DNA from 4 places in the Brevibacillus choshinensis genome. Region 4 is predicted to be linked to each of the others. Evidence: riboswitches for the same ligand, from Rfam matches in the RefSeq annotation. Region 4 holds a riboswitch; each other region holds the start of a gene.
What was found. A riboswitch is a leader RNA that binds a small molecule or an ion and turns the genes downstream of it on or off. The one in region 4 is predicted to bind S-adenosylmethionine.
Positions count from the first base shown of each region.

Region 1 (8,051 bases), 130 kb from region 4:
ACACCAGCGGGGAATGCCCGGACAATATGTCTCCCAGCACGGGAATCTCTTTGATCACTGGAATATCCAGCTTCGGAAGGCCCGCCATCTCTTTGTCGTAAAAGGCGCCCTTCACACCGAAGATAGCCCGCAGCGCGAACGTCGTCAGCCCCAGCGCCAAAAAGTTAATCGCCACACCGACCACGATTTCATTTGCCTTAAGGCCGATCGTCATATAAGCAAATAACAGAGAAAACAGCACGCAGACCAAAGCCGCAAACAGGATGGCGAGAAACAGGCTCCCGGTAAAGTGATTGCCCACGATAGCGGAAAAGGCCCCTACCAGCACCAACCCTTCCAACCCGACATTGAAAATACCGACACGTGCACACAGCGCTCCACCCAATGCCGCCAAAAGGATCGGCGTGACCATCCGGATGGTCGAGCTAATGAGGGACCAATCAAGCAGCTCCATGCGATTCTCCCCCTTTTGCCTTGCGTTTTTTCCACCAGTCATAGCTGAACTTGGCGGAAATGAATAGAATCAGCACCGCCTGGATGACGCTGGCCAGCTCCAGCGGAACCTCCGTATTTCGTTCCACACCCATTGCCCCTGTCTGGAACGCTGCCAGAAGAATCGAGGTGAAAATGATCCCGATCGGGTTGGAATTAGCGAGCAGCGTCGCCATCATGCCCGTCCAGGCAAAGTTGGGGACAGTCAGCGCGCCATCCACAAAACGGTAATGCGCTCCCAGCACTTCTACTGTTCCGGCCAATCCAGCCAAGCCACCACTGGCAAACATCCCGGTCAGCATCACCTTGATCTGGTTAATCCCGCCGTACCTTGCAAACAGCGGATTTTGGCCGAGCATTTTAACCTCATAGCCGAATGGCGTAAACCGAATCACCCAGAACAACAGCAGAGCAGCTGCAATCGCAAAGAAAAAGCCCGCATGCACGCTCATTCCGGAAAACAGCTTGGGCAGCCATGCACTTTTTTCCAGCATTACGGTTTGGGCGAGAGCTGCCGAACCCGTTCTGTCTTGAAACGGATCACTCACCAGATAGCTGGCGAACAGCACCGCAATATAGTTGAACAGGAGTGTGGAAATGAGCAGGGGAATGCGGAACTTTGCCTCCATGTACCCTGCCAGCAGGGACCACAAACCGCCAACTGTGATTCCCACGAGGATTCCGGCCAGCATTTTCACGATTCCCGGCGCTGGCAAATAAATCGCTACGAGTGTCGCACTGATTGCGCCCAGCACCATTTGCCCCTCAGCTCCCAAGTTAAAAACCCCTGCACGGAAGGCCAGGGCAAGCCCCAGCGCAATCAGCATGATCGGCGTCGCACGTGCCAGCGTGGAAGTGAAGAAATAAAAGCTGCCAAAGGCACCCTTCCACATTTCCTGGTACGTTCCAATGACCGATTCGCCGACTGCCGCAATCACTACCGCTCCCGTCAGCAGCCCGATCATGACTGCGAGGACCGGCTGAACCAACGACTTACACAGCTCTCTGATCGCTGCCATGAACATTTCCTCCTGCCATCAACACGCTGATTTTTTCTTCTGTTGCTTCCGATCGTGCCAGCTCACCAGCGATTCGCCCTTTGTACATGACCAAAACCCTGTCTGACAAGGCGAGAATTTCCGACAACTCAGACGAGACGAGCAAGATCCCATCCCCGTTATTTCGCTTTTCAATGAGTGCCTGATGAATGTGTTCCATCGCTCCGATATCCACGCCGCGAGTCGGTTCCGCGGCAATCAGCAGGGGTGTTTCCTGCCCCAGCTCTCTTGCGACGATCAGCTTTTGCAAATTTCCGCCTGAAAGGTTGCCTGCCAGCTCTTGCAGCTGCCTGGAGCCTGTCTTGATCGCAAAGCGGTCCACCCAGCCACGAACGACCTGACGGAACGAGTCACGCAGGATGACGCCTCGACGATAAAATTCCGGCTTCCGCTGATAGCCCATCAACGCGTTTTCCTCGACGCTTTCCAGCTTCGCGGTCCCCCATAGATAGCGGTCTTCCGGAATATGCGCCAGCCCTGCCTGACGGATCGCCTCCACCGACTTGTTGGTGACATCGGTACCGTCCAGATGGATTTTGCCTTCCTGAATGGGTCGCAAGCCGCTGATGGCTTGCAGCAGCTCAGACTGGCCGTTTCCAGATACACCTGCGATCCCCACGATTTCCCCATGGTGAATGGAGAAGCTGACATGATCCAGCAGCGTCTGTTTCTCTCGCATCGTCACCCGGTCCACGTGCAGCAGCCTTTTGCCTTCCAATGGGACCCGCTGGCTCAGCTCCTCCAGCTCCCTGCCCACCATCAGCCTCGCCAGATCGTCGACATTGGTCTCGCTTTGGGAAACGGTCCCGGTCACACGTCCTCCGCGCAGCACGGTGATCCGATCCGCTACTTCCATGACCTCCTGCAGCTTGTGCGTAATCAGGATGACGCTTTTCCCGCTCGCTGCAAGATTCCGGATCGTCTGCAGCAAATCTTTGACTTCCAAAGGAGTAAGCACAGCGGTCGGTTCGTCCAGCACGATAATTTCCGCCCCTTGGTAGAGCACCTTCAAAATCTCTACACGCTGCTGCTCGCCGACCGAGCAAGCGGACACCTGTGTCAGGGGATTGATGGGGATTCGGTACTCCTCGCTCAAGGCACGCACCTTTTCTACCGCTTCCTTGCGCCGGAAGAATCCCGCCTGCTTGGGTTCGTACCCAATCACAATGTTTTCCGCTACCGTAAAATCTCCAAAAAGCATGAAGTGTTGATGCACCATGCCAATGCCGTTCCGAATCGCGTCGTTCGGCCCTCGGAATGCGACCGGCTTGCCGTTCAGCAGAATCTCGCCTTCTGTCGGCTGCTCCATCCCGTACAGCATGCGCATCAGTGTCGTTTTTCCCGCTCCGTTCTCCCCGACGATGGCATGGACCTCGCCTGCTTCCAGGGTGAAGGACACTTGATCGTTGGCCGTAAATTCTCCGTACTTCTTGGTCATCTGCTTCATTTCCAAGCGATGCGCCATTCCCGCTCCTCCTTCTTTTCACGTTCCTCCCGAATACACAAGCGACCGACTACACAGCTGTAGTCGGTCACCTAAATGCACGAGTGCTGCCAGCTATTAGAACGAGTCAGGAACTTTACGTGTGCCTGCTACGATCTCGTCATTGATAGCCTTCACTTTATCGATCACTTCTTGGCCGATGAACGGGTTCAGCGGCGTTTTGCTCTCGTGGGTCACATAGGTTACACCCACGCCTTTTTCTTTCAATCCGTAGGTCACTACACCTGGCTTCAGGTTGCCTTCGACAAAGGACTTCACGGTTTCGTACGCTGCCGCATCGGTGCCTTTCAGCTGAGAGAGCACGATGTGAGCGGGATCGATGGATGTACGGTCTACGTCTTGACCAGAAGTGTAGAAGCCTTTTTCCTTCGCTGCCTCAAACACGCCCAGATCGCCAACCGCTGCCGCACCGTTAATGATGTCGGCGCCTTTGGATGCTTGGAGCAAAGCCAGCTCTTTCGCTTTTGCCGGGTCAGAGAAGCTGCCCACGTAGTTCACGAGGAACTCCGCGTTCGGATTTGTCGCCTTCATCCCCTCTTGGAATCCACCTGTCCATTTTTTCAGGAGAGGAATATCCATCGCTACGACCATGCCGACTTTGTTGGTTTTGGTAGCCAGTCCAGCAGCCGCCCCCATCAGATAGGCAGCTTCCTGCTCACGGAAGGTAACGCTGCGGACGTTTGGCAAATCAACTACGGTATCGATAATCGCAAAATTGCGATCCGGATTCTCTGCCGCTACTTTTTTCAGCGCATCTTCTGCTTCAAACGAAGAAGTGATGATCAGATCATAATTTTCTGCCACTGCGACGCGAAGATTTTCCTCGATCGCTCCATGGTCCGTAGACTCGATGCTTTTTACTTCTGCGCCAAACTCCTGGCCGGCTTTCTTGGCACCTTCATCCATTTGTTGAAAGAACGGGTTGACACCGATTTTCTCCGGCAGGATCAGGGCAATGCGTTTTTTCGCCGCTCCCTCTTGTCCTGCTGCTTGTCCTTCTGCTTTTTCAGCAGGAGCGCTGCCTCCTGCCGGAGAGCTGCCTCCTGTCGGAGAGCTGCCTCCCGCCGAGCATCCAGCTGCCAGTACGGCGAATGTGGTCAAAGCCAACAATAGTTTCTTCATGGTGTACCCCTCTCTATCTAGAGCCTCTAAATTCGTTTTTATCTATTCACATATGTAATGTACGGTTTTTATACCAAAAAATCAATATAAATTACGTACATTTCACAAAAAAATACAGTTATCGTTCGTTTTTGCTGTCGCATTTTCTCTTTTTCACTTGCGCTAGACAAATAAAAAACTCTTCCCTGAGGAAGAGTTTACGTCCGGAACGGTCCTCTTCCTCATCTTCCAAGACATTCTCCCTGTCTTGTAGGAATTGGCACCAGTCTGTACATGTACAGTGGTTGCCGGGCTTCATCGGGCCAGTCCCTCCGCCGCTCTAGATAAGGTAGTATTTTGATAGGATTTTAATTAAATCAATTCTAGCAGAACGAAACAAAAATGCAATTATTATTTCTATTCCCTCTAATCCTTTGCATGAAACGTCTGCTGGAGGCGATGGGACAACGCGTTCAGCTCTCCCAGCTCCTCTGTGATTTCCCGCACCTTTTGATGCTGATTTTCCGCAGTAGCGAACAGCTCCTCCAGATTGGCTACCGACTCCTCCGTAACGGCTGTAATGGTAGACATCTCAGCCGCTACTTCCCCTGAGCGCATTTTTACTCTGTCCATGCTGGAGCGAACATGCTCTGCCGCAGCCAAGAAGGTAACCATCCCTGCGCGTACGGCTTCGATCGATGCGACGGTTTTGACTGCCAGCTCTTGCCCTTTGGCGACAGATCCCTCTCCCGTGCTGATTTGTTGGACAGCATTTTCGCTTTCCTGATGGAGGGATTTTAAGATCTCGGTGATTTCCTGCGTCGCAGTGGCACTTTGCTCAGCCAGCTTGCGCACTTCGTCAGCCACGACTGCAAAGCCTCGTCCATGCTCACCAGCCCGCGCCGATTCGATGGCTGCATTCAGCGCCAGCAGATTGGTCTGTGTGGCAATCTGGTTGATCGCCCCGACAATTTCCTCTACGCGATTGGCTTGGCGATTGAGCTGGTGGATTGTCGAAGCTGCAATCGTGACGGCCTGAACGATTTGTTCCATCTGCTGGGATAGCTCGTTCATCATCCCGATGCTCTCCGCCAGACGCAAATTGCTCTGGTCGGATTCGATCTTCATCGCGTTCGCCTGAGTAGTCACCTCGACAATTTCCTGATCGATCGACTGCACTTCCTCCTCGATCTTTACGGTGGAGTTTGCCTGAGACTCCATGCCAGTGGCGACTTCCTTGAAGGCGATCATCATGTCGTCCGTGTTGCGCTTGGTTCCCTCGGCATGTTCATGCACATGTTCAGTTGTACGGTCGAGCTGCTCGGTCATCACTTTGATGTGTCCCAGCATCTCAGCCAGTCGCTGCTCTTTTTCCTCGGCTTCTTTTCTTGCCGTGTTTGCTTTTCTAAGCGAGGCTTGTCCTGCCAGACAGAGGTACGTCACCGCCGCCATCATCATCAGGATGGCTACGATTCTCACCTCGAGATTGACTGCGTTGAAATTCCCGGTAAATATCTGGTAGGTTCCGGTGTAATAGCCCACTAACGTGACAATGATCTCGGTGATTCCCGCAAAAACGACCAGCTTCCAGTCTAAGTAGGCTGCCAAAAATCCCATGATGATAAATGCCAGAAACGCTATTTCCTGGTACGAGCTAAAATGATCGAAAGAGATGGCATAAAACATGAGTCCAATTGCAACCAGATAACGAATAACGGCGCTGTCTTTGCGGATGAAATAATACGGCGATACGATCAAGGTCACCAGCAACCCTAACGAACTGACGAACCAGAAGTTCACATTTTCCTGGAATGCAATCAGCCCGGCCATCCATAAATGATTCCATAGAACAAAAATCATGAAGCCTTCCTTGTTGGTCAAGGTACCCTTCACCAGCTGAATCATCCTGTATCCCTCCTTGCCCTCTATTGGTAATATCGGATTCTTTTCTCATTATAGATGGAGAAATGTTCCTCTATCTGTGAAAAAACTGCGAACGGTAGAAACCACTTCGCCCAAATCGGAATACGCTGATACGACAGATACCTATCTTTTGAATGGAAAGGACGAAAAAAGTGGAATTAAACCGTTTACCCGTCACGATCTTGACGCGTACGATCAAGAATCCTTCCACCACCATCTACTACCCTCAGCTGTCCGGACTATCCAACCACCAGGCTGAGCAGCAAATCAACCGTTCCCTGCTGCAAACCGTCCATGGCCTCATTCACGAGCAGCAGAGAGTCCAGGTCCAGGGAAATACCCAGATGCAAGGCACCTACGAGATCAAAAACAACCAACGCGGCATCGTCAGCGCCACTCTCACCAACTATGCCTATACGCCGCAAATGGCACATGGAATGACGTTTCTCGGATCGGTCTCCGCTGATGTCGACACGGGTAAGGTCTTTTCCCTGAGGGACCTGTTCAAGCCAGGAAGCCACTACGTCAAGGTATTATCCGACCACATCAAGGCACAGATCAAGGAAAGGCAGATCCCCACATTGGGCAACTTCACCCCGATCAAGCCAGACCAAGATTTTTATCTCGCTGACAAAACACTGGTCATCTACTTTCAGCTCTATGAAATCACGCCCTATTACGTCGGTTTTCCCATGTTTCCGATATCCGTCTACGATCTGGAGTCCATTAGCAATGAAGCGGGACCACTGGGCATCCTGGCCGCTAGTTAGGAGCGAATGGGAACGGTAAAGACAGGCTGATGCGCTCGCAAAAAGGCATCAGTCTATTTGCCTTTGCTAACGCTTATGCTGATCCTTCATATACAAATAAGTGTTTACTTATATGTCTGGACCTGATAGTATGTTAATTGTACATATTTACTTAAGCAATCAAGTGTATGGAATATCGGACTCGTTTTCTTGGAGGAAGGATATCATGCAATATTACGGACATAAAATCAGTCAAACCGCCAGAGTCTTCAGTAAAAAACTGAATGGAGTCCTCTCGCCCATGGGACTCTACAGCTCCCAATGGGGCATCCTCATGTGCCTGCACTATCGCGACACCTTGACGCAGGTGCAGATCAGCAACTACCTCCACGTAGAGGCTCCCACCATCACTCGGACGTTGACCCGTTTGGAGGAAATGGGCTGGGTCATACGCGCAGAAGGGGAAGATAAACGAGAGCGCTACGTTTCCCTTTCGCCCCAAGCGGCGGAAAAGTTCCCGGAATGGCTGGAGGCCGCTGTCCAATTGGAAACGGCTGCTCTGCGCGACATCTCTGAAGAGGATCTCTCTACCTTTAACCGCATACTGAAAAAGATGAACGATAATCTGAATAGCCTGCAGGCGTAATCACGCCATAGAAAAAGGCTTCCCCCTGAAAGACTGATAGAAGTGCTTTCAGGACGGGAAGCCTTTTTGATTGTCAGCGTGTTACTGATTCCGTTTTGTGATATTGCGAGCCATCCAGACCCCCGCTGCTCCCGCTTGCGCCAGACCGCGAGTAATACCCGCCCCGTCCCCGCCGCAGAACAGGCCTTTGATTTCCGTCTCGAATTCTTCGGTCAGCTTTGGACGCGCGGAGTAGAATTTGGCCTCGACGCCGTAGAACAGCGTGTGCTCCGATGCAATACCCGGTGTCACCTTATCCAGCGCTTCTACCATTTCCACCAAGCTTTTCATCGTATTGTACGGCAGCACCAGTCCAAGGTCACCCGGCACAGCTTCCTTCAGCGTCGGTTCCAGGAAGCCTTCGCGAATGCGGGATTCGGTGGAGCGGCGGCCACGCATGATATCGCCGAACTTTTGCACAATCACGCCGCCATTGGACAGGTCATTTGCCCGCTTGCAGATTTCCCGTGCGTATTCGTTTGGCTTGTCAAATGGTTCCGTAAAGGTATGAGAAACGAGAAGCGCAAAGTTGGTGTTGG
Region 1 covers NZ_CP069127.1:5,892,970-5,901,020, forward strand. Annotated here, with positions in the region: gene JNE38_RS29315 (ABC transporter permease) at 1-454, opposite strand, end outside; gene JNE38_RS29320 (ABC transporter permease) at 441-1,511, opposite strand; gene JNE38_RS29325 (ABC transporter ATP-binding protein) at 1,486-3,015, opposite strand; gene JNE38_RS29330 (BMP family lipoprotein) at 3,112-4,176, opposite strand; SAM riboswitch class I at 4,395-4,506, opposite strand; gene JNE38_RS29335 (methyl-accepting chemotaxis protein) at 4,582-6,060, opposite strand; gene JNE38_RS29340 (DUF3298 and DUF4163 domain-containing protein) at 6,231-6,848, shown strand; gene JNE38_RS29345 (MarR family winged helix-turn-helix transcriptional regulator) at 7,054-7,473, shown strand; gene JNE38_RS29350 (NAD(P)/FAD-dependent oxidoreductase) at 7,555-8,051, opposite strand, start outside.
Region 1: another riboswitch for S-adenosylmethionine. It lies ahead of JNE38_RS29330 (BMP family lipoprotein); the one in region 4 lies ahead of JNE38_RS29840 (MetQ/NlpA family ABC transporter substrate-binding protein).

Region 2 (8,051 bases), 630 kb from region 4:
CCGAATCACCGACTAATTCTTGATGAGAGATATGCTTCATAAAGATGAAAAAGAAAAGGGCAAACAGCAAGGTGCTGGCACTGTTCAACAAAAAGGTCAAGGAAAAGGAGATGGCTGCCACGATGCCGGCAAGGGAGGTTCCGATGGCCATGCCCAGATTGTTGCTCACGTATACGACATTAAACAATTCGCGGCGCTGCTCCTTCCAGCGAAAACCGATGAAGGCCTGAATGGCAGGGGAAGAGAGATTGAAGGTCAAGCCGAGTCCAACCATCAGTGCCAGGTAGAGATTCCAGCTGCTGGTGAACGGAATCGCCAGCTGAATGCAGCCTTGCAAGAGCAAGGAACCAACAATGAGCCGTTTGGCACCCAGTCGATGGAACAGAGAGCCGCCGACGAATTGACCGATGATTCCGGCAAGTGACTGCAGCATGAGGGCAAAACCCGCCTCGGTCATCGAGCGTTGCAGGACCGTATGTACGTATAAGGTAGTTAGCGGCCACATGAAAGCACTTCCTGAAGCGTTGATAAAGCTAGCCACCAAGAATAGCAATGCTTCCCGCGGATAACGCTGCAAAAGGGAGGTTGGTGAAATCATGGAACTCATCCTTTTCGGTAAGTTATGGGAAAAGTATAACTCTTTTTATATACTTTGTAAACTAAAATGTTTAAAAAATAAACCTGCCTCCCGAACCAAATAAAGGCTGCTCCACAAGTCGCAGTTTCGAGTATACTAAACAAAGCGGAGAGTCGAATTAACATTGACACAGAGACTAAAGGTGGAGTCATTCTCTATGCGAATATGGAAACGAATGTTGTTAATTGTACTTGTAGTGATTGCTGCGACAGCAGGCTACTACGGGTATTCCTTTTATCAGTTTGCGCAAAATATCCAGGAGCCCAATGTTTTCACCCCGCCTGTTGATGGTGGAGCGGCGACCAAGGCTGCGGAAATTCCACAGTGGGACGGGAAGGACCGCGTCAATATCCTGCTGATGGGTGTTGACCGCAGAGGTATGAAGAATAATGGATTGCCTCGTTCTGATTCCATGATGCTGGTGAGTATCGATCCTGTCAGCAAGCGATACGATCTGTTTTCGATCCTGCGGGATACGTATGTCGACATCCCGGGCAACGGGAGCTCCCGAATCAATTCGGCGATTGTAGACGGCGGACCGGAGCTGGCGATGAAAACGGTCAGCCAATTTACAGGCTTACCTGTTGATCGTTATGTCATTACCGATTTCGAAGGCTTCAAGGCATTGATCGATTCCGTCGGTGGAGTCGAATTGGATGTCGAGAAAAATATGTATTACCATGACCCGACGGACAAAGGCGTGTACGATATTAATTTGAAAAAGGGAGTCCAGCAGCTTGACGGTAATAAAGCGCTGCAATACGTGCGCTTCCGCCATGACGCCACTTCCGATTATACGCGTACTGAACGTCAGCGTAAATTATTGGCAGCGGTAGCCGATCAGATGAAAAAAGGGACGACCCTGATCCAGCTCCCTTCGATTTTAAAAGAAGTGACGCCTTACATCCAAACCAATATCGGTACGATGGATATGCTGAAGCTGTCCTCACTCGGACTTAACCTCAACACGCAAAGCCCAGGGAAGTACCAGCTTCCTCCAATGGGAATGTTTAGAGAATCCCATCGGGCTGGCTCCGTACTGGTACCAGATGTAGATCAGGTCCAGTCTTTTATTCAAGAAACGCTTCAGCCAGCTACTGAACCAACTGGTGCAACCGTGGAAGATCCATCGACAAGCAGCACGCCTCAATGAGCGTGCTGCTTTTTTTTTGGAACCATCCTGGAGTTTTGGGGAAGACTATCCATGATTTGCATTGTGTGGAGGTGAAGGTGGATGGATCAGGAAATGGCGCACAGGTGGTTAGCCAACACAGGAGACCTGATCGTAGAACACATCGATGAGCCGGATGGCCGTGTGCGTCTGTACTATCTTTCCACCATGGCAGATGCGAAGGTCGTATACAACGAATTGATCCCAAAGCTTCGCATTCTCCAACTGGAGGATGCAAGCATAGCCGAAGTGGAGAGGCAGCTGGGGGTTGCCAGCAGCAACCGCGTCTACGGGGTGCAAGAGGCAGTTAGTCGAATGATACAAAATTGCATCTATGTGCACGTTCAGGACGCTGCATACGGTCTTGCCATCCCGAGTGACGGCACGGCGGGAAGGAACATCCAGGCGCCTGAGGTGGAATCGGTTGTTTTGGGACCTCAGCTCGCCTTTGTCGAAGAACTGCATGTCAACCTGAGCATCATCCGGAAGTACATGCCGACCACGCATCTCTTTCATGAGCGATTGGCGGTAGGAAAAGAAATCCCGATTGATGTTTCCCTCTTGTATCTCGAGAATATCGTAGATCCGGAAAATGTGAATACGGTGCGCCAGCGCATACAGGAATTGAATATTGACAGCCAACTCGATTCCAGTATCCTCGCACAGTACATCGCGGATAATGAGCGCTCCTTGTTTCCTACACTTCAGATTACCGAACGGCCGGACCGCGTCGTACACGGCTTGCGGCAGGGCCAGGTGGCGATTTTTGTCGAAGGAAGCCCCTTTGCTTTGCTGGGGCCGACTACGCTGCTGCAGTTTTTTCAGTCGCCGGATGACTATTACTTGCGCTGGGTTCTGGCAACCTTTAACCGTACGATGCGGATGTTTGCCATGATCCTTTCTTTGCTGCTTACACCCGTCTACGTGGCTGCACTCACTTATCACTATGAAATGGTCCCGGCCGATCTGCTCCTCTCGCTGGCACAATCCCGATCGCGCGTTCCTTTTCCCCCGCTCTGGGAGGCGTTCTTGATGGAGATCATTATCGAGCTGCTGCGGGAAGCTGGGGCAAGGCTCCCGACAAAGGTCGGCCAAACAATTGGTATCGTGGGCGGTATCGTAATCGGACAGGCGATCGTTCAAGCCGGGTTTACCAGCAACATACTGATCATTATTGTCGCACTCGGGGCTCTTTCTTCTTTCATTGCGCCCAGCTATATGATCGGCTCCACGATTCGAGTCATCCGCTTCCCCATGATTTTACTCGCCGGTCTGCTCGGCGCGATGGGGATTGTGATCGGCTTCAGCTTTCTGGCCAGCCATTTGCTGCGGCAGACCAGTCTGGGACGCCCCTACATGTATCCGCTCTATCCGGTTCGCTTTGAGGATTGGAAGGACGGATTTATCCGAGCACCGCTATCCTCCTTATGGCAGCGCTTCAAGTTCCTTAATCCACAGCTGAAGCAACGCTTCAATCGAGAGCAGGCACAGATAAAGAAAGACATCGACGAGTGAGCGAGGCCCATATGAACATCAATGACAATGTAAAACCGACAAATACCATATCGGCGTATTTAGCAGGATTTCTTGTTCACGGCACTCAGATCGGTGTGGGTGTGTTGGGCTTTCAACGAATCGTTGCCCAGGAGGCTGGACATGATGCCTGGATTTCCGTTGTGTTGGCAGGGCTCCTCACACACTTGACCGTTCTGGTGATCACCAAGACCTTGGCGTGCTACCCGAGTGCGGATATATACGGCATACAGCTGGATGTTTTCGGTAAATGGCTTGGTGCATTCTTAGGGGTGATTTATTCGATTTATTTTTTCCTATCAGCAATGGTCATTCTCCGTACATATGTGGAAGTCGTCCAGACCTGGGTGTTCCCCAACCTGCCGACCTGGGTCTTGTCCGCTATCATCCTGCTTCTCGCCGTCTACACGATTATGGGTGGAATCAGGGTGGTGGCAGGGTACACGTTCTTCTCCGTGAGCGTGACCATCTGGCTTGTCTGCGACTTGTATTATCCGCTGCAATTTGCGCAGTGGGAGTATCTGTTCCCCATCCTGGAAGCGAACGCAGGTCAGTTGTTCAAAGGAATGATCGGGATGTCCTTGAGCAGCATCGGCTTCGAGATCTTATACGCCATCTATCCGTATATTCAAAATAAGGAGAGGCTTCCCCGAAGCGTCCAGACCGGGGTGCTGGTCACCAACCTCATCTATACATTCGTGATGATCGTATCCCTGGTATTTTTTAGCCAAGGACAGCTCGTCAGGACGATCTGGGCGACACTTAACCTGAAGAAGATGGTTTATTTCCCCATCCTGGAACGGTTCGAGTTGATCGCGATTTCCATTTGGCTGCTCGTGGTTCTCCCCAATATCATGGTCTTCATCTGGTCATCTGCACGCGGATTCAAGCGTCTCTTTGGGTGGAATTTGAGAAAGACGATGATTTTGATCGTACCCGTCATTTATTTCATATCCCTGCTTCTCGTAAGCCGAAATGAAATCAATAAATTGAACGACATTTTTGCCAAAATCGGCATGTATACGGCGTATTTGTACCCTTTCTTGCTTTTTGTGCTGGTCAAATGGAAGCAACGGAAAAGGCGCATGAAGGAGGGGACGGCTGATGCGACAGTCCACGAATAGTTCGTTTGGGACAGGCAAACGGTTTTTGAGCATGTGGTGTGCAGTGACCCTGCTGATCACGGGCTGCTCGGACAGGCAGATCTTCGACGAGACAGGGTTGGTGACCGTCGTCGGCTATGATCTGCAAAAAGACGGCAACACTCGGGGAACCATCGTCATGCCTTCGATCAATCCGGAAGCAAAAGAAAAAATCCAGTTGATTTCTGCTGTTGCGAAGACAAGCAAGGGCATCCGGGACCAGGCGAATTTACAGTCAGACAAGAGAGTGCTGGGTGGTCAGCTGCGTGTCGCTCTGTACAACGAGGCGCTGGCCAAACAGGGATTGGGAAGCATCGTTGACACTCTCTATCGGGATCCGTCCATCTCCAGCCGGCTGTATCTGTGCGTGTATGAGGGCTACACCTACGATTTGCTCACTTATCCGTACAAGGAACTGGGAAACATCGGGATCTACATGTACCGCATGATCGAGCAGAACGTGAGGGGGGAGAAAATCCCGTCTACCACGATGCACGAATTCTTCCGTGCTTACTACGATCACGGGATAGATCCGCAGCTACCCTACATCGTGAGAAAGGGAAACGAGATCCAAATCAAGGGAGTCGCTCTGTTTCAAGGCGATCGCTATGTAGGGTGGATCAGTCCCAAGGAGGCCTTTCTCATCAAGATGATCCATGGAAAGTTCAGGATTGGCAGCTACGACACGGCTGTTCCGTCCGAAGTGTTTGGCAAGCATGTGGAGCATCTGAAAAATAAAGCGAAGGATGTGCAGCTCGTTTTTGACACCATCTCTTCTAAATCGCGAGTCAAGCTGACGAAGGAGTCACCCGCCCACTTTGATGTGAAAATCAAGTTGAATGCGCGCATTTTGGAATTGACAGTCCCCTTGAAAGTGGATGAACCAGACATTTTGAGCATGATGGAACGAGCGCTGGAAAAAGAGATGGAGGGGAAGCTGCAGCGAATCGTGAAAAGAATGCAGGAGATGGATGTGGATCCGGCCGGGTTTGGGGTGATCTACCGAGCCAATCGCCGGGGAATGGGAAAGATGACGACCAGTGAGTGGCGGAAGATGTTCAAGGAGGCCACATTCAGGTTCAAGGTGGACGCAACCATCATTCGAAATGGTGTTATGGATTAAGTATCAATTAATTTGCATTGCAAAAAAACATTTTTTCCTCGTATTTCTATTGACGTACGTTTTTCAAAAGGGATATAATCCGATTTGTATCACGGAAACATTGAAATGCGAAATATGAACATAATATACGTGGAAATCTTTCTTATCAAGAGAGGCGGAGGGACAGGCCCTATGAAGCCCGGCAACCGGCCCAAGTCAATGACATGGGTGTCGCGGTGCCAATTCCTACAAGATTGAATGGATCTTGATAGATGAGAAGGGTGGATGCGAACGTTATAGACGTTGCAGCCCCTTTTTCGTTTGTTGAAAAAGGGGCTCATTATTTATCGATCATAGAAGTACTTGAATGGGAGGTGGACTCGTTGATTCAATTGCGTAATTTGCAAAAGAGCTATCAAGTGCAAGGAAAGACGATTCCCGCATTGCACGGGATCGATTTGACGATAGAAAAGGGAGAAATCTACGGGATTATCGGGCATTCCGGTGCCGGTAAGAGTACGCTCATTCGTTGCATCAATTTGCTGGAGCGTCCTACTGCTGGACAGGTGATTGTGGATGGGGTAGATCTGACCCGTCTGGATGACCAAAAGCTGCAGGAACAGCGCCGCCAGGTAGGCATGATTTTTCAGCACTTCAACCTGCTGTCTTCGGCAACGGTAGGAGACAATGTGGCGTTTCCGCTGAAATTGGCAAAGCGTCCAAAGCAAGAGATCCGCAAAAAGGTGGACGAGCTGTTGAAGCTGGTCGGGCTGGAAGCGCATCGGGACAAATACCCATCGCAGCTGTCCGGCGGTCAAAAGCAGCGCGTGGGGATCGCCCGTGCGCTGGCAAACGATCCAAAGGTGCTGCTGTGCGACGAGGCTACATCCGCACTGGATCCGCAGACGACCAATTCCATTCTGGCATTGCTGCTGGATATCAACCGCAAGCTGGGATTGACGATCGTCCTGATCACGCATGAGATGCACGTCATTCGCTCGATCTGCGACCGTGTCGGGGTCATTGACGGAGGTCGCATCGTTGAGTCCGGCAAGGTGCTTGAGGTCTTCCTGAAGCCTCAGCATCCGACCACTCAGGAATTCGTGGAGCAGGTAGCGGACTCATCAGAACTGCGTGAAGCAGTCGCTCATGAAAAAGCGACAAGCAATCGAACCATCGCACGAGTCACCTTCCTCGGAGAGCAAACCTATCAGCCGATTTTGTTCCAGACCATGCAAGAGACCGGTACGGTATTCAGCATCTTGCAAGGAACGATCTCGCGCATGAAGGATACACCGTATGGTCAGCTCGTTGTTGAGCTGGAAGGCGATGCACAGCAAAGCATGCGTGCAATTGAAACGCTGCGGCAGCGCGGCCTTGAAGTGGAGGTGATTTAAATGGGATTGACGCTGGAAAATGTGGACTGGAGTGAAATCGCAGAAGGTACCGGGGCAACGCTAACCATGCTTGGGTTCTCTACCTTGTTTGCGGTATTGATCGGTTTGCCGGTCGGTATCATCCTGTTCCTCACATCTCGGGGTCAGCTTTTGGAAAATCGCGCGTTCTACTCGATCGCTTCGATTGTCGTCAATATCTTGCGTTCCGTACCCTTCATCATTCTCATGATCCTGCTGATTCCATTCACCAAAGCGATCGTGGGCACATCCTTAGGCGTGCTGGGGGCAATCCCGCCGTTGGTCATCGGTGCGGCTCCGTTCTTCGCCAGACTGGTAGAGACCTCTCTGCGTGAAGTGGATAAAGGCGTGATCGAAGCGGCTCAATCGATGGGTGCCTCCAACTGGCAGATCGTATGGAATGTCCTGCTGCCCGAGGCGCGGTCCGGTCTGATCGCGGCGATTACGATTACGACGGTAACGCTCGTATCGTACACCGCCATGTCCGGGGTTATCGGCGGCGGAGGTCTGGGTGACCTGGCGATTCGCTACGGCTATCAACGCTTCCAGACTGATGTCATGATTGTTACTGTCGTGATTTTGCTCGTGTTGGTGCAGATCTTGCAATCCTTTGGGGACAGGCTGGTCTTGAAATTCAGCCGCAAGTAAGATCTTTCCATAGATAAAGCTTTACAAGAAGCAAAGAAAAAAAGGGGGATTTTCCGTGAAGAAATTAGTGGTATCTGTACTGTCTACTGTATTGGCATTCTCTCTGGCAGCTTGCGGCAGCAAGCCTGAAACAGCTCCAGCTCCAGCTGAAGGCGGTGCACAAGGCTCCCAAGGCGGCCAAGAAGTAACCCTGAAAATTGGTGCTACTCCCGTTCCGCATGCAGAAATCCTGAAATACATTCAGCCTAAGCTGAAAGATCAAGGTGTAAACCTGGAAATCAAGGAATTCACCGACTATGTACAACCAAACGTACAAGTAAACGAAAAACAACTGGATGCAAACTTCTTCCAGCACAAACCATACCTGGAGCAGTTCAACAAAGACCAAAACATGGACTTGCAA
Region 2 covers NZ_CP069127.1:477,595-485,645, forward strand. Annotated here, with positions in the region: gene JNE38_RS02625 (MFS transporter) at 1-598, opposite strand, end outside; gene JNE38_RS02630 (LCP family protein) at 795-1,790, shown strand; gene JNE38_RS02635 (spore germination protein) at 1,872-3,323, shown strand; gene JNE38_RS02640 (GerAB/ArcD/ProY family transporter) at 3,335-4,465, shown strand; gene JNE38_RS02645 (Ger(x)C family spore germination protein) at 4,446-5,606, shown strand; SAM riboswitch class I at 5,746-5,864, shown strand; gene JNE38_RS02650 (methionine ABC transporter ATP-binding protein) at 5,969-6,982, shown strand; gene JNE38_RS02655 (methionine ABC transporter permease) at 6,983-7,648, shown strand; gene JNE38_RS02660 (MetQ/NlpA family ABC transporter substrate-binding protein) at 7,704-8,051, shown strand, end outside.
Region 2: another riboswitch for S-adenosylmethionine. It lies ahead of JNE38_RS02650 (methionine ABC transporter ATP-binding protein); the one in region 4 lies ahead of JNE38_RS29840 (MetQ/NlpA family ABC transporter substrate-binding protein).

Region 3 (8,051 bases), 730 kb from region 4:
TCGCTCACCCGTTTTCCCTTTTGCGAACGTTGTCATCGTGAAAAAAAGGGGCTGCACGAGCAACCCCCTTTTCCCTTCTCCATCGTAATTTACTGAATTTTCCTTGTCAATCTACCATTTTTTACTGGACTTCAGCTCTGCCCATTCCTCACGCAGAAGGCTGTAGGTGGCATGATCCACAAAGTGATCGTACAAAAATTCGTTTCTTCGCAGAATGCCCTCCAGATGGAAGCCCAATCGCTCGGGAATCGATCTGCTTTTGTGATTTTCTGTAGCCGCCTGGATGGTCACCTTTTCCAAATCCCAAGAGCCGAAAATCAGGCGATCGATATAGGTGGCCACTGCCGATGTCATGAGGCCCTTGCCCTGAAACTGGGCCCCCAGCCAGTAGCCGATGGATGTCTTCTTGTTGATCCAGTCAATATTGTGAACGCCCAATGTGCCTGCCAAACGCCCGTCGTACCAGATGCCGTAGTGCGTACCCTGGTTGTTGTTGTGCTGATTTACGGTCATGTTGATGAAGTGCGCCGTATCCTGAACCTTCTTCGTATAGTCCAGCCAAGGCAGCCATTCCTTTAAATAGGAGCGATTCGTATCGGTCAGCCAAAACATTTCCCCTGCATCGGCTGGCTCCAACTGCTTCAGGAATGAATTTTCTGTCATCCGTATCCGTCTCACGAGCGTCCCCTCCAAGTGTTCTCTCTATCTGTTGGGTGTAACTGCTTTGCTTTCTTACGCTCGATTATGGAACAGGGCGTATCGTTTTGGCAAGATCGTGCGGATATTCATATGACACCAAATAAATGAAAAAGCTGACAACGCGATTCGGGGAAAGTGGCTGCGGGAGAAAAGCATAGGGAGTCGCATTGAAAAAACGGAGAAAACGAAGGTAGTGTTGAAATTGAATACTCAGGTATCCTTAACAAAATGGGGTGAAAGGATCTTGTTTGGCATTCAATATGATCTAAATTTATCGGGTAAAGAGCTTAGTCAATTGAGCTTAGAAAATTTTGAAGTTGAATATGGTGGCGTTCTATATGGACAATTGGAAATTAAGGTAAACGACCAGCTATTTGGTTCATGTGATCCGGAGAATCCTCAACCACTGCGTGATTTTTCCGAAGCTCCAATCATTGCGTGGTTAGGACTTTTATGTGATGTGGTGGTATTAAAGCAGAGTCACCCTTACGTTGCTCTAAATTCATTAGATGAAGTGTTCCTTTGGTTTGAGTTTGTAGATATTGGTAAAAGTAATCTTCAGGTTGCTTTAATCCAGGTGGATGAGAGATTGAATACAAACGATTTCATTATAACTGAACGAATAAACCAAATCTCGAAGTGCTTGTGGAAAGAAGAAATTAAGAAACAAGAGCTTATTACCGAGATTTTATTAAAAGCAGATGGGCTTGTTTATTATTTAGAAAATGTTAACCCTGCTCTTCTTAAGAGTAGCAGTATAAAGAGTTTGGCAAAAAGAGTCTCCGTCTTGAAAAAGGGGTAACTAATCAGAAGAAAGGATACTTAGCAACAATCTTTACGAAAAAAGCCTACTCGAAAGATAACCCCCCCTTAAATACGGGGGGTGATTGTACATTGAAAGGCTGTCACCTTTTATCTATTTCTTGATATCGCTCATCACTCTTCTTCCACAGTTCCCTCTGACTCCGCTACTTCATTTCCGTTAATGAATACATGCGGAATAATGGTTGCTTTCAAAGAAGCCGCTACCGGACAGTACTGTTCGCTCTCCAGCTTGACTGCCTGCCAGATACGCGATGGGGCTACCTCTCCGCTCACATGAAACGTCAGGTGGATTTCCGTGATGGCGTGTGGTACGGCCTCATCGCGAATTCCGTCTGCGACGATCTCAATGGCTGTCGGCGATTGTCTCATCTTTTCCAGCAGTTTGGTCACACCGATTCCCATGCAGCCGACCAGCCCGACCAGGATCAGCTCCAAGGGGCTGTTGCCTGCTCCCTCCCCGCCAAGTGCCACACTGGAGTCCATGAACACCGGATACCCGCTCGGTCCCTTCGCTTCGAACTGGAGCTTTCCTTTCCATTGCGCTTGTACGTTCATCTGTTTCTTAGCCGTCGCTGTCATCTGTCTTACCTCCCATTGAATTTAGGGTACAACATCCCATTCATGCACGTCGTAGGTGGTTCCAAAAAGGCGCGGCTCCCCTTTGATGACTCGCTTGTTGACCGCCACCAGGGCGGGGTTGTAATAGAGGGTCAAAAGAGGAATATCCTTTTGCACCTGGGCCTGGACTTGATCGTAAATCTCTTTTCTCTTCTTCTCATCCGCCTCCGCTTTTCCCTGCTCTAGAAGCTTATCTACCTCAGGATTGGAATAAGCAGACGAGTTGCTGAGCCCTTCGCTGTGATAGTACGCGGAAGAGTCCGGATCGATGTTCATGTACAAGCCGCTCAGTGCCAGATCAAATTCATGCTTACGGAGCTTTTGGCTGACGGTCGCAAAATCAAATTTGGTGATCTTTGCTTGGATGCCCACCTCTTTCAAATTCTCGGCGATAATTTGGGCGGACTGCTCACGGATCTGATTTCCGGTAGGAACGATGAAAGCAAGCTCTCGACTGCTGTCCCACCCTGCCTCTCGCAGCAAGCTTTTGGCTTTTTCCGGATCATAAGCAATGGGTGTGAGGCTCTTGTTTTGATACGCGCTGAGGGAAGGGTACAGACCGTCAAAAATTTCCGCATCGCCCTTCATTAAATTGTCTACAATCAGCTGCCGGTTGACAGCATGGGCGATCGCCTGACGAACTTTTGCATCACGGATGGTTTGGGCATTGAACATCATCGCCTGAATCCCTATCTGCGGTTCGAGCTTTGTACGCAAGCTTTCGTTTTTACGGATCAAGTCATAGTCCTGATCTGGCAGATTTCCGATACCCAGCCCGTAGTTCATTTCGATTTCGCCGCTCTGCAGCTGAGCGACCAGATTCGTGCCGGGCATGATTTTCACAAAGATTTTATCCAGCTTGGGTGCGCCGCGGTAATAATGCTTATTCGCTGCGAATTCCACGTACTGATCTTTTTCATATTTCACAAAGGTAAAAGCGCCATTGGTCACGTCCGGTTTTTGCATGAAGGGATGCTTCGCCAGGTCCTCCGGGTTCACATCTTTGAATACGTGCTTGGGCAGCGGCTTGAATTTCATGCCGAACTGCTCCTTGATCATATTGGGATCCGTTGGGCTTTTTGCATGCAGCTCAAAGGTCTGTGCGTCGATTACCTTCAAGCCCGCTATTTCCGCCTGTCCCTCTGGAAGCTTGCCGTCTGGACCGACTCCCTCCAGAAACGCGATTGACGAACCCAAGGTCGACTCTACTTTCGGATTGGCGATTAATTGCAGTGTGTACGCCACATCTTCTGTCGTGACAGGGGTACCGTCCGTCCACTTTGCTTTCGGGTTCAGCTTGACCGTGTACGTCTGTTTATCCTCCGTATCAAAGGAATCAGCCAGCTGCGGCAAAAATTCCAGGGGCTTGATCCGGTTGAGAAGCGGCTCAAAAATGAGCGTGCTCGTCTCTGCGGAGGACAGGTCCCGCGAGCTGATCAGCGGATTAAAGGAAAGCGGAGCATTGAAGACACCGATTCTGACCATTTTTTCCGTTCCACTGGATTGCCCCGTCTTTGACTCCGCAGGCTTTGCCGTTTCCCCGGGAGACGTGCAGCCACTGATCAAAACAGATAAAGAAAGGAGCATCGCAACAGCAGGTTGCCACAATCGTTTCATCACGGTTCCTCCATCATACTCGTGTGGTTGAACAATTTTTATCCTAATTAATCTTATCTAAATAATCGGAATTAATCGTTGATACTACTATAATACATCCATTTTCCTTGTCAACAAAAAAACACCCACCTCCTGTCTGGAAGTGGGTGCTCCTGATCCCTTATTGCTTGCTGCTGCGAATATCTTCCGGTTTGAAAATGCCTGTTTCGGTCACGATCGCGGTGATGTACTGGGCAGGTGTCACATCGAATGCCGGATTGTATACCTTGATATCGTCAGGCGCAACCTGTTTGCCCAAGCCGTGGGTGATTTCTTCGGCTGGACGCTCTTCGATAGGAATGTCCGCACCCGTCGCTGTCTCGAGATCGACAGAAGAGAGCGGCGCTGCCACGTAAAACGGAATGCCATGCGCCTTTGCCAATACAGCGACGCCGTAGGTACCGATCTTGTTGGCCACATCTCCGTTCGCCGCTACCCGGTCCGTTCCGACGATGACTGCTTCTACCTTGCCTTGGGACATGACCATCGCTGCCATGTTGTCGCAAATCAGGGTGACGTCTATGCCAGCCTGCTGCAGCTCGAAAGCGGTGAGACGTGCGCCTTGCAATACCGGGCGCGTTTCGTCTGCGTATACTTTCAGATTCCAGCCGCGTTCCTTCGCGAGGTAAAATGGCGCTGTAGCCGTTCCGTATGCAGCCGTGGCCAATGCTCCCGGATTGCAGTGAGTGAGTACGCCCATCCCGTCATGCAAAAGAGTCAGCAGGTGTTCCCCGATCGTCCGGCAGACTTCCGCGTCCTCTCTCTGGATCGCCAGAGCTTCGTCGAGCACAGCTGCCTTCAATTCAGCGACTGCTTTGTCCCCTTCTTTTTGAACCCGTGCACGGATCCGGTCGAGTGCCCAAAACAGATTGACGGCTGTTGGACGGGAAGTGCCCAGATAGTCTGCTTTTTCTTGCAGCTCCCTCCAAAATGCCTCGTAGGAAGTCGCTTCGCTGTTGCGGATCCCGAGGTACAGGCCATACGCCGCGGACATTCCGATGGCAGGAGCGCCACGGACTTGCAGATGGCGGATAGACGCCCATACTTCTTCTGGAGTCGTCAGTGTCAAATAAATGGTTTCTACAGGCAGACGCGTCTGATCGAGCAGGACAAGTGCATCATTCTCCCACTTGACTGGCGCGAGTTGTGTGCTGGTTGTCATACGGTCGTTGCCTCCTGATAATATCGTGCTGTCACGGTGCGGACCAGGTCCGTAATATCTGTCGATTCTTCTACATCTCCGCGGCCGAGGATCAATGCTTCCCCGATCGCCAGAGCCAGCCGCTCTGCTTCGGCACGCGTTTGTGCGTCTTCGATGCTGTTCAGGTCAGCTACACCTGCGAGTCCGATCACACGACGCAAGATTTTGCAGCCCGCAAAGCCAGCGGCATCCTGAATCAGGCGCTTCACATAGCTTTGCCACAAGCCCTCTACATGGGCGCTGCGCTCTTTTGCATGCTTGTGCCAGAGCTGGACAAATTGAGAGACGAATTCATTCCAGACATCTTCCACCGTCGTAAGCAAGTATTCGCGATACGATTCGCGTTCTCCTTGGTCTTTTTGCAATCCGTGCTGACCTGCGTAGTTGAGCAGCAGGTTCGCGATCACCGCTCCAATGTCAAATCCGATCGGGCCGTAGTAAGCAAATTCTGGGTCGATCGCTTTCATGCTGGTCTCCGTAATGAAGATGCTGCCTGTATGCAGATCCCCGTGCAGCAGAGCTTCAGCGCGCGTGAGGAAATCGAATTTCAGCTTGGCGATTTCCAGCTTGAGCGGCTTGTTGTTCCAGATGGCTTCGACTTCTTTTGTGATCAACGGATTGAAGTCGTTGGTCGGCGCGTTTTCATAAGGATCAGTAAACACCAGATCTTCCGTAATTTTGCACAATTCGGGATTCAAGAATGTTCCGACGAGCGCTTTTTTATCATACGGATTCAGGCCCAGATCTGAGGTGTAGAACAGCGTGTGTGCGAGAAACTTGCCGATCTGCTTGGCGAACAGCGGATAGCGCTTGCCTTCGATCAACCCTTTGCGCATGATGATGTGGTCTCCCACGTTCTCCATGACTGTCAGTGCCAGCTCCTGATCAAAGTGATAGACTTCCGGCACCAATTCCGGAACGCGTTTGTGCTGAATGCGGAGAGCTTCACTTTCGATGCGTGCACGATCCACGGTCAGCGGCCAGGATTCCCCTACCACCCGTGCGTACGGTAATGCCTGCTTGACGATGACGCTTTTCCCTGTAGCATCTTCCCGAATGTCAAACACCAGATTGAGGTTACCGTCGCCGATTTCCTTGCTGCTAAGCGTTGCACCCTCACTAAACAGCCCCGGCAATGCCTTTACGTACTCAACTGCCTCCTGCTCACTCAATGCGCGATATGCCATGATTCTATTTCTCCCCTCTACTTCATTTTTCGTATATCGTCAGTGGGCTGGTCATGTCACCCAGCCTTGCGGTCAAGCGATATGCAGCTCTTGACATGCAAAAGACCTCTTTTCCGAAGAAAAGAGGTCGTTATCGTCACGTATAGAGAAACGTGCGCCTTTGTCCCCCTTATCTTCCAGACTACTTTTGTTTCTGCAGGAATTAGCACCGTGCACGTCGCCTGTGATTCAGTCGCCTCGAGCGTCTGAAAAGCGTCGTGTCGGTTGCCGGGTATCATCGGGCCAGTCCCTCCACCTTCTCTGGATAAGGTATCCAACGTATGCAATTTTTAATTTAGTTTGAATCATACAACCACGTTCGGAAGCTGTCAACACTCTTTTTCGCGGAATATGCTCGCGACTGCTACCAGATGATCTGCGTCCCCGAGGCCCCAGGGCGATCCCAATTCCACCAGTTCACTTTGCCGAGAAAGGCCGCTGTAATGGACTTTTCAGCCTGCAGCTTGAGCAACTCCTTGGTAGGTCCTGTCAGCACAGCTCCGTAGATAAGGACGCCCTTTTCTTGCAAATACGCGTATCGCTGAGCGATTTTCGGATCCTGATGAGCAACCAGATTGGTGCCGATGCTGCGAGTCAAGCGATCATGCTCGGTGAGGTATTTCATTTCCGCCAGGAAGGCTGCGGCTCGCCTATCTCCTTCTCCATTCACGCGTATCGGGCTGTCGCCGTAATCCAACACCCGTTCGGAAAACCCCCATACATCTCCGGCCGACAGCAGGAGATTGCCGCTCTCGTGCTCTGATTCATCAAGCTCGACTCCCGTGTCTACGGCAAACCATACCGTGTCCGCATTGTGCGAGAACACGTGCTGTGATATCCGTTTGTTGTATTCTTCGTACGTGATTGGGTGATCAAAAGAAATGGCAAGCTGGCTCACTGTTCCCTCTGGCAGCTTGTTCATCGCATTCCATGCAGGGGTCCGCAGATAAGCCGTCTCCTCCTCGGTCATCTTCTCATCAGTCGGATAGCGGAAAAACAGCTTGGTCTCCCGGATTCCGTTTGCCCATTTCGGTTCGGCATGGATACTCCACAAGATGTTGGTATTTTCGAAGAACCCGATATTCTGCTGCTCTGCACCCACTTGCTCACGCAGTTCCATCTTGATCTGCCCATACAGCCCTCCGACCTGCGATCCGCTGCTACCCGCGCTGACACCAGGCTGAGTGAAATTGACCATGTCCCTGGTGACCCGGAACAGATCATCGTACATCCATGAGCCGATCCATCCATTCGCAATGGTCGCAGCAACTCCAAGCACAAAGAAAATGCCGAATGTATAGGCAGAATTGGTCAAGCGCATCTTCCACTTTCCCCGGCGGATGATCGACCGCTGTTGTTTTTCCGTAAGGGTCTCTGCCTGTTGCAACAATGCTTCCCCGTCTGATTCTCCCAACAGAAGCCGTTCGAGTCGACTCGCATATTCTTCGTCGTCCGCTATCTCATCCCTGATCTTCTGCGCCTCTCTTTCGTCCAGTTCTCCCCTCAAATAAGCCAGCAGCTTTTGTTCCCGGCTATCATCACTTTGGTTCGTCATCGACTTCTTCCCTCCACATCCTTCGCATCTTTTGCCTTCCCCGGAACAGTGAGCGCTTGACATCCGCCAGATCGATTCCGAGCACATCGGCAATCTCCGCATAGCCAAACTGCATGGCGGACAGTAAAATGACTTGTTTTTGCTTTTCTGGCAGCCGCTCCAGAGAAAGCTGCGCCGATTCCCACATCTCCTTGCGAACCATCGCGTCTGCCGGATCGACTGCCTGCGCATCTACCCGCTCCGGAATTTGCTCGGTAAGCTGCACGGGCCT
Region 3 covers NZ_CP069127.1:5,288,126-5,296,176, forward strand. Annotated here, with positions in the region: gene JNE38_RS26545 (GNAT family N-acetyltransferase) at 112-678, opposite strand; gene JNE38_RS26550 (hypothetical protein) at 944-1,501, shown strand; gene JNE38_RS26555 (OsmC family protein) at 1,636-2,103, opposite strand; gene JNE38_RS26560 (ABC transporter substrate-binding protein) at 2,125-3,759, opposite strand; gene mtnA (S-methyl-5-thioribose-1-phosphate isomerase) at 3,920-4,960, opposite strand; gene mtnK (S-methyl-5-thioribose kinase) at 4,957-6,186, opposite strand; SAM riboswitch class I at 6,353-6,497, opposite strand; gene JNE38_RS26575 (anti-sigma factor) at 6,590-7,780, opposite strand; gene JNE38_RS26580 (sigma-70 family RNA polymerase sigma factor) at 7,764-8,051, opposite strand, start outside.
Region 3: another riboswitch for S-adenosylmethionine. It lies ahead of mtnK (S-methyl-5-thioribose kinase); the one in region 4 lies ahead of JNE38_RS29840 (MetQ/NlpA family ABC transporter substrate-binding protein).

Region 4 (8,051 bases):
AGCCCGTAAAAGACTTCATCCAGGCAGTGTATAGGAAGTATGACGGAAAATATGGATATAGACAAACTCAACTATTTCTCCTGCAAGATTGCGGGGTGTGGGTCAATCATAAGAAGGTACTTCGACTAATGCAAGAAATGGGACTTCGTTCTCGAATTCGCCGCAAATATCGAAGTCATTATGTTTCGTCTGTAGGGAGACGAGTTGCCGAGAATGCCCTACAACGTGATTTCAAAGCATGTGCACCGAATCAAAAATGGGTAACGGATATCACACAATATCGTGTTGCGGATACTTGGCTCTACCTATCTGCTATTAAGGATTTGTTTAATAACGAGATTGTAGCCTACCACATGGGAGTTCGTAACGACAATGAACTGGTCCTGCGGACCTTTGAGAAAGCTTTTGAAAAAACGAAAGACGTGACTGGACTGATCGTTCACAGCGATCAAGGATTCCAGTACACGTCCTACGCTTACCACGACATGCTGCCGAAGGTTGGCGCCCAAATCAGCATGTCTCGGAGAGGCAATTGTTATGATAACGCCTCGATGGAGAGCTTCTTCTCGCATCTCAAAACGGAAGGGCTCTACCCCTATGATATCCGAAGTGTAGATGAGGCACAAAGGCGAATTGAAGAATATATTCAATTCTACAATCAAAGTCGACCACAACGAAGATTAAAAAAGCTGACGCCTGTTGAATTCAGACGTCAGCTGTCGGCCTAGCGACCGGGGTTTTTCATACTGTCCACTAAATGGGGTCTTGACCAGTGTTCGAATTGGCTTTATTGTTGATGATTTAGCTTTGGTAGGTGACGTAGGCGAGGATCCCTTCCTCGTCATCCAGTACCAGCTCGATGCCGGCAGAATACGGATTGCGCTGAAGCTGCGTCTCCAGGTAGAAACGAATGGCTTCGATCAAGTTGATCTCGATGAAGACTTGCTTCCTACCCATGGTGTAGACCTCGGCAGAAAAACCGTACTCCTCGTCCCACATCAGTTCAACCTCGACTTCCTGCGGTTGAATCTGCTTCTTGCTCGCCACATGCAGGCAGATGGCGTTGATCAGTACTTGTTCATCAAACGTTATCTTTTCCATGTGTTCAATTCCTGTTTCTTCTGGCGCTGCGTTTTAAAGTAAACGAAAACTTTGCGGATCAAGACGATCACGGCAACGATCGCCAGCATGTTGATCAGGAAGCCGAAAATGGCGCCCAGTGCCCCCATATTGCCGAACAGTCCGCCAAACAGCATACCTGCCAGTCCACCAACCAAGAGACCTTTCATGAAGCCGCCGCTTTTGCTTGGAGCTGCAGTCGCAGGGGTGCTGGTAGGAGTAGTCGTGCTTTTATTGGTAGAAGCATTTACATTCGAATCACCTTTAGTCGGTGTTTGTGTGTTCGTCGGAGCCGTATTGGAATTGAAGGATTTTTTACCGGATTTGTAGCCTTTTGCGTCTGCGTGATCGATAAATCCGCCAGATGCGAAAACGAGTGTTACGGCAACCAAAAGCATGAGCAGTTTTTTCATGTGTTTGTAGTAGCCCCTCTCTTTGATATGACCCTATGGACATAAGTGTACACTAATATCATATCGATTTCCACCAAACATTCCGTGAACAATATGGAAAAATGGTAGTGGCGGAAACTGTCAATCTAGAATTTTCCCCGGATTCAAGATGTTGTTCGGATCGAATTGCTGTTTGATCAGCTTCATCCAAGGAAGTGTATCGGCATGCTCCAGCTGGAGATATTTCTTCTTTCCGATCCCGATGCCGTGTTCCCCTGTGCAGGTTCCTCCTTTTCGCAGGGCATATTCGACGATCTTGACGTTAACCTCTTCAGCGAGCTGCACTTCGGCGGGATCTTGTTTGTTGAACATGAGGCTGGTGTGAAAGTTGCCATCCCCGACATGGCCCAGGACACCGCCAGCCAATCCGCTTTGATCGATGACTTCACGCGCGTACACCACAGCATCGGTCAGTTCCGAGAGGGGAAGGCACACATCGGTGATCATCATTTCTCTTCCTGGATAGCCGTGCTTAAAGGCGTAAGCGATATGATGTCGAGCTTCCCATAGCTTTGCCCTTTTCTTGGAATCTGTTTCAACTAAAAAGTCCACGCAGCCATTTTCAGCTAGCAGCTCCTCGGCAAAGGCGACATCGTGAGCCAGACCGGCTTCGTTGCCATGAAATTCGAGGAACAAGGTAGGCTGCTCCAAATAGTCCGTTTCGCTGTGCAGATTGACCTGGCGAATCGAGGTGCTGTCCACCAGCTCGACACGAGCGATGGCGATTCCGGCTGCCAAGAGGGACATAGCTCCATCGACTGCTGCCTTTACTGTGGGGAATGTGGCGCGGCCGGCAACCACGGTCTCGGGAATTCCGTACACTCTGAGGGTAATCTCTGTAAAGGCACCGAGTGTCCCTTCCGACCCCACAAACAATCCGGTCAGATGATAGCCCGAAGATGATTTGGCGGACAATCCACCGGTGCGAATGATCGATCCATCCGCCATGACGACCTCGAGATCACGGACTTGGCTGCGCATGATGCCATAGCGCACACTGGTGGTGCCGCTCGCATTGGTCGCTGTCATGCCTCCGATGGTAGCGTCTGCACCTGGATCTACAGGGAAGAAGAGGCCGTGCTTTTTCAGTGCTGCATTGAGCTGGGTACGGGTGACACCGGGCTGAACCCGGACCAGAAAATCTTCGGGACGCACCTCGATAATCTGGTTCATTTGCTGAAAATCGATGGAGATCCCGCCTTTTAGAGGGATGCAATGGCCTTCCAGACTGGACCCGGCGCCAAAGGGGACGACAGGGATAGAGCGCTCGCCTGCGTATCTGAGAATAGCCGAAACCTCTTCTTTGGAGGTGGGGAAAACGACCACATCCGGCAATACGGGGGTGTGATGGGACTCATCTTTGCTGTGCTGGTGAAGCATGGTCTCGTTCGTCGTGGCACGATCGTCTGCTGTGATTCGTTTCAGATCCTCGAGTAATGTCTGTGGGATGCTGCCCATAAGGAAATACCTCCATTAGCTGTATTCTTCTTCGGTTTGCGATAGTACAAGAACCTCTAACCGTTGGACAGTTAGAGGTTCACGTGTTTTACGCGCTCTTTTTCAGTTTTCTCGCTGCCCAGTTGCCGAGGGATTGGATCAGCTGGACGAGAACGACGAGAATGATAACCGTGATGACCATCACTTCGATATCCCATTGCTGGTAGCCGTAGCGGAGGGCGAGATCGCCGAGGCCGCCTGCACCTACAGCCCCTGCCATCGCGGTCGCACCGATCAGACCGATAGTGGCGATCGTCAGGCAAAGTACGATACCGGGACGGGCTTCACGAAGCATGATGCGGAAAATGATCTGGGTACGGGAAGCACCCATCGCTTGATACGCTTCGATCACACCGCGGTCAACGTCGAGCAGGGCTGTCTCCATCAAACGGGAGATGTAAGGTGCCGTATACACGATCAGTGGAACGATGGCCCCCTCGATTCCGATGGATGTCCCAACGACCAGCTCCGTAAAAGGAATGATCGCCACCATCAAGATAATGAACGGAAGGGAGCGCACGACGTTAATGATGGTATTCAGGATGTGATAGATCCATTTGTTCGGAAACAGATGATTGCCTTGTGTAATCACGAGCAGGATCCCGAGCGGAATGCCGATCAATGTGGCGACGAACAAGGAGAAGCCGACCATGATGACTGTTTCTTGCAACGACTGTCCAAAGACAGGAATCATTTCTGCCAAGCGATCCATTATCGGGTAACCCCCTCTCGTGCCACGATATCTACGTTGTATACAGATTGGCGAAGGAACTCGATGCCTTCATTTACGTCCTTTTCCTCGCCGGAAATATGCAGGAGCAAAATCCCGAGCGCCGTTCCCTTGATCGAGGTGATGGAGCCGTACAATAGATTGGTGCTCACCGGAAAGCGAGCAGACAAGGTGCCGAGAACAGGATCGAGTGCGGCGTCTCCACGGAATGCGACCCGGAGAATTTTCGCTGCAGGGCCTGTCTGCTTGATTTTCGACAAGATTTCATGTGGCACATCGTCATCAAAAATGGTTTTGATGAAGTTGCGAGTAGTCTGCTGCTGAGGATTGCTGAAAATATCGAGCACAGAGCCCTGTTCGATGACCACACCGTTTTCCATGATGGCTACGTTGTCGCAGATTTTTTTAATGACCTGCATTTCGTGTGTAATCAGCACGATGGTCAAATTGAATTTCCGGTTGATGTCGAGAAGCAGCTCCAGGATGGAGTCGGTAGTCTGCGGATCGAGTGCAGAGGTGGCTTCATCGCATAAAAGGATCTCCGGATCTGTAGCCAGGGCACGGGCGATGCCGACGCGCTGCTTTTGTCCGCCCGATAGCTGAGAAGGATAGGAGTTTGCTTTATCTTCGAGGCCCACCAACCGCAAGAGATCTTCTACCTTCTGCTTGATTACATCTTTGGGTACCCGGTTCATTCGCAAAATCTCGGCTACGTTGTCAAAGACGTTATAGGAGGACAAAAGGTTGAAATGCTGAAAGATAATCCCGATTTTTTTGCGGGCTTGGCGCAATTCCTTTTCTTTCAGCGAAAGCATATCCTGACCGTTGACTACGACGGAGCCGCTGGACGGTTTTTCGAGCAGGTTGATCGTGCGAAGCAGGGTGCTTTTCCCTGCTCCGCTGAATCCGATCACGCCGAAGATTTGTCCTTTTTCCACGTTCAGTGATACGCCCTTCAAGGCTTGAACCTGTTTGTTTCCCACCGTATACGACTTATGGATGTCGGTTAGCTGTATCATCTCTCCAGTCTCCTTGTTGTTCGATAGTTAGTGTAGCTTACCAGGATGGGAGCACAGCTCCTTCAAAGTGTTCGTCGATGAATTTTTTCACTTCTTCAGAACGATAAATCTCAACCAGTTTTTTCAGTGCAGGGTTGTCTTTGTTTGCTTCGTTTGCAGCCAAGACGTTTACGTATGGAGAATCGGATGTTTCAGAGAAGATGGAATCCTTTTTCGGATTGTAGCCTGCTTCCATCGCAAAGTTGGTGTTGATGCTCGCTAATTCTACGTTGTTCAGGGAGCGTGCCAGGAAAGCAGCTTCCAGTTCTTTAAATTCCAATTTTTTCGGGTTTTCGATGATATCCAATGGAGTGGCCTTATTGCCTACGCCATCCTTCAGTTTGATCAGACCGGCTGCTTGGTACAGCAACAGTGCACGAGCACGGTTTGTTGGGTCGTTTTGGATACCCACTACGCCGCCTTCAGCGACTTCTTCCACTTTCTTGTGCTTGGTGGAGTAAAGACCCATTGGGAAAGTTACTGTTTTGCCAATTTCGACAATCTTGGTTTTGTGGTCTTCGTTGAATTTGTCCAGAAACGGAATGGTTTGGAAGCTGTTTGCATCCAGGTTTCCTTTATCGAGAGCTTGGTTTGGCTGCACGTAGTCATTGAATACAACGACTTCTACTTCCAAACCTTTTGTTTTCGCCACTTCTTTTACTTTGTTCAGGATTTCTTCGTGAGGTCCAGCGGTTACGCCGACTTTGATTTTCGTTTGCTCGGCAGCGGTCCCTCCTGCAGCCGGAGCAGCCTCCTGTTTACCTCCGCAAGCAGTCAGCAAGGATGCTGCGAGCAATAGTGAGCTAAGCAAAATTCCTGTCTTTTTCATGATGTGTTTCTCCCCTTTTGTCTAATGAGTGTTTATGTTTTGAAAAATAAAAACCGTTGGAATTAAGAAAAACCTCTTCCCGGAAGAAGAGGTCGTCGTTAACTGTCGCAGCTGGTCAGTCACTCATTCCTCTCTTATCTTCCGGAATTTCTTCCGCTGGATTTGGCACCATACCGTGTTCGGGTAGGTTGCCGAGGCATCATGGGGCCAGTCCCTCCGCCTCTCTTTATAAGAGATTGAGATATGCAGTTAAATAAGTGGTAATTCTTATTTGGATAGTTGGATTATAGCTCGCATTTTTAAACGTGTCAAATGTTATTCGACAACTTTTTTATATTCTGAATGTTGGTAAATTGATCAAAATACGAATGATTGCTTGATAGAAGCGTTTATCATATGTATAATGAGAAAAAATCAATAAGCCTGATACTTACTCTCGCAGGTGATGTCATGACTATACAGGACACAAACGAAAGCAGAAAAAAGCTATCTGCGATCTACAACGAGATAGCTAAGGAGTTGTTCGGCTTTGGGACAACTTTACTGAGAGTAACTATCGAAAATAATATGATTACCTTCTATGCCAAGCATCGGCGCTCACCGCGTTCGGCTGCATTGGAAGGCGAGGCTCCTGCTCTGAAGCTCGAGGTGGACTTCCGAATGTCGCTTCTATATAAGAAGAAGCTTCGCGAACGTTTGGAGGAAGACATGAATCTCGACATGGAAGCTGTACTGAGAGATTATGACGCTGCCACACAGCTGGCGATCACAAACGTCATTTTGGCTGAATCACAATCGAATACCTGACGGAGTCGTTCGGATTTTCCCTTTGGATCTATCTGAGGGGAAGACCGGCGGCAACGGCAAAACGGGTGTCGCTATTCTTTGTTTACGAAGAAAAGTGCTCTTGTTTAGAATGAATGTTCTAATCAAGGGTACTTTTCTTTTCTTTTTTTACCATTTTCTTCTAGATAAAGGTGTGATGGCGAATAGACCAATGATGCCGAGGGAAACAATCAATTGGATTAGAATACGTGCTCCATTATCTGAAAGAGAAACCAAAAACGGAGGAATACAAGATGAAAAAGTGGTTAACAGGAGTTCTTTCCTTTTCGATGATTTCAATGGCGCTCGCAGGGTGCGGCAGCAGCGAGCAGCCGAAAGAAAATGCAGCTGGCGGAGCAGCGAGCGGCGAGCCGAAAAAGCTGGTGATCTCCACCTGGGGTTTTTCCGAGGATTTCTTCCGCAAAGAAGTGTATGAGCCGTTTGAAAAAGAACATAACGTCAAAATTGTTCTGGAAATCGGGAACAATGCAGAGCGTTTGAATAAAATTCGCCAAGGCAGCTCCGATGTGGATCTGATTTATCTTTCCGACTACTATGCGCAGCAAGGAATCGAGAGCGGTGCCTTTGAAAAAATCGATCGCAGCCGCATTCCAAACCTGAAAGAGATCTACGACATCGCAAAAGCGCCGCTGGGTGAAGAGTACGGACCAGCCTACACCATCGGACAATTCGGGATCGCTTATAATCCGAACGTGATCAAAACGGAAATCAAGAGCTGGAAGGATCTGTGGAGCCCTGAAGTGGCAGGCAAGCTGACACTTCCAAACATTACGTCGACGACTGGCCCTATGATTCTGGATGCGGCTTCCCAAGTGGCAGGCAGCAAAGAATTCAATGAAGACCAAGCATTCGCGAAAATGAAAGAAGCGAACAAAGGCGTCGTGAAATACTACGACAAGACCTCTGAATATGTAAACATGTTCAGCCAAGAAGAAATCGCAGCAGGCCCGATCATGGAAATGTACTTCAAAGACATCCAGGCGGCTGTTCCAGAAGCGAAGTTCGTGACACCGGAAGAGGGCGGCTACGCGGTCATGAACACCGTGAACATCGTAAAAGGCAGCAAGAACAAAGAGCTCGCAGAAGACTTCATCAACTGGCAATTGAGCAAGGAAGTTCAGGAGAAATCCGCAAAAGCGAAAGTCGATTCCCCTGTAAACACCGGCGTGAAGCTGACTGACGAGGAAGCAAAAGGCGTAACGTATGGCGAAGAAACCATCAGCAAGCTGCACAAGCTGGACATGAAATTCGTGAACGAGCATTCCAAAGCATGGATTGACCGTTGGAACCGTGAAATTACCCAATAAGCAGGAAAAATAGATAGGACGACAAGGGTGTACGCCAAAGGAGCGATGCCCTTGTCGCCTTCACCAAATGCTAGGGAGGCCCACTGATGAAGCAAAAGATCATACTGGATGTAGACACAGGCATCGATGATGCGCTGGGGATCATCCTCGCGGTACGCAGCGGGGAGTTTGATCTGATCGGGATCACGACCGTAAACGGCAACGTCTCTCTCG
Region 4 covers NZ_CP069127.1:6,018,747-6,026,797, reverse strand. Annotated here, with positions in the region: gene JNE38_RS29870 (IS3 family transposase) at 1-728, shown strand, start outside; gene JNE38_RS29865 (YxcD family protein) at 802-1,101, opposite strand; gene JNE38_RS29860 (hypothetical protein) at 1,089-1,532, opposite strand; gene JNE38_RS29855 (FAD-binding oxidoreductase) at 1,653-3,029, opposite strand; gene JNE38_RS29850 (methionine ABC transporter permease) at 3,118-3,780, opposite strand; gene JNE38_RS29845 (methionine ABC transporter ATP-binding protein) at 3,780-4,817, opposite strand; gene JNE38_RS29840 (MetQ/NlpA family ABC transporter substrate-binding protein) at 4,855-5,685, opposite strand; SAM riboswitch class I at 5,817-5,920, opposite strand; gene JNE38_RS29835 (DUF2294 domain-containing protein) at 6,136-6,492, shown strand; gene JNE38_RS29830 (ABC transporter substrate-binding protein) at 6,765-7,838, shown strand; gene JNE38_RS29825 (nucleoside hydrolase) at 7,925-8,051, shown strand, end outside.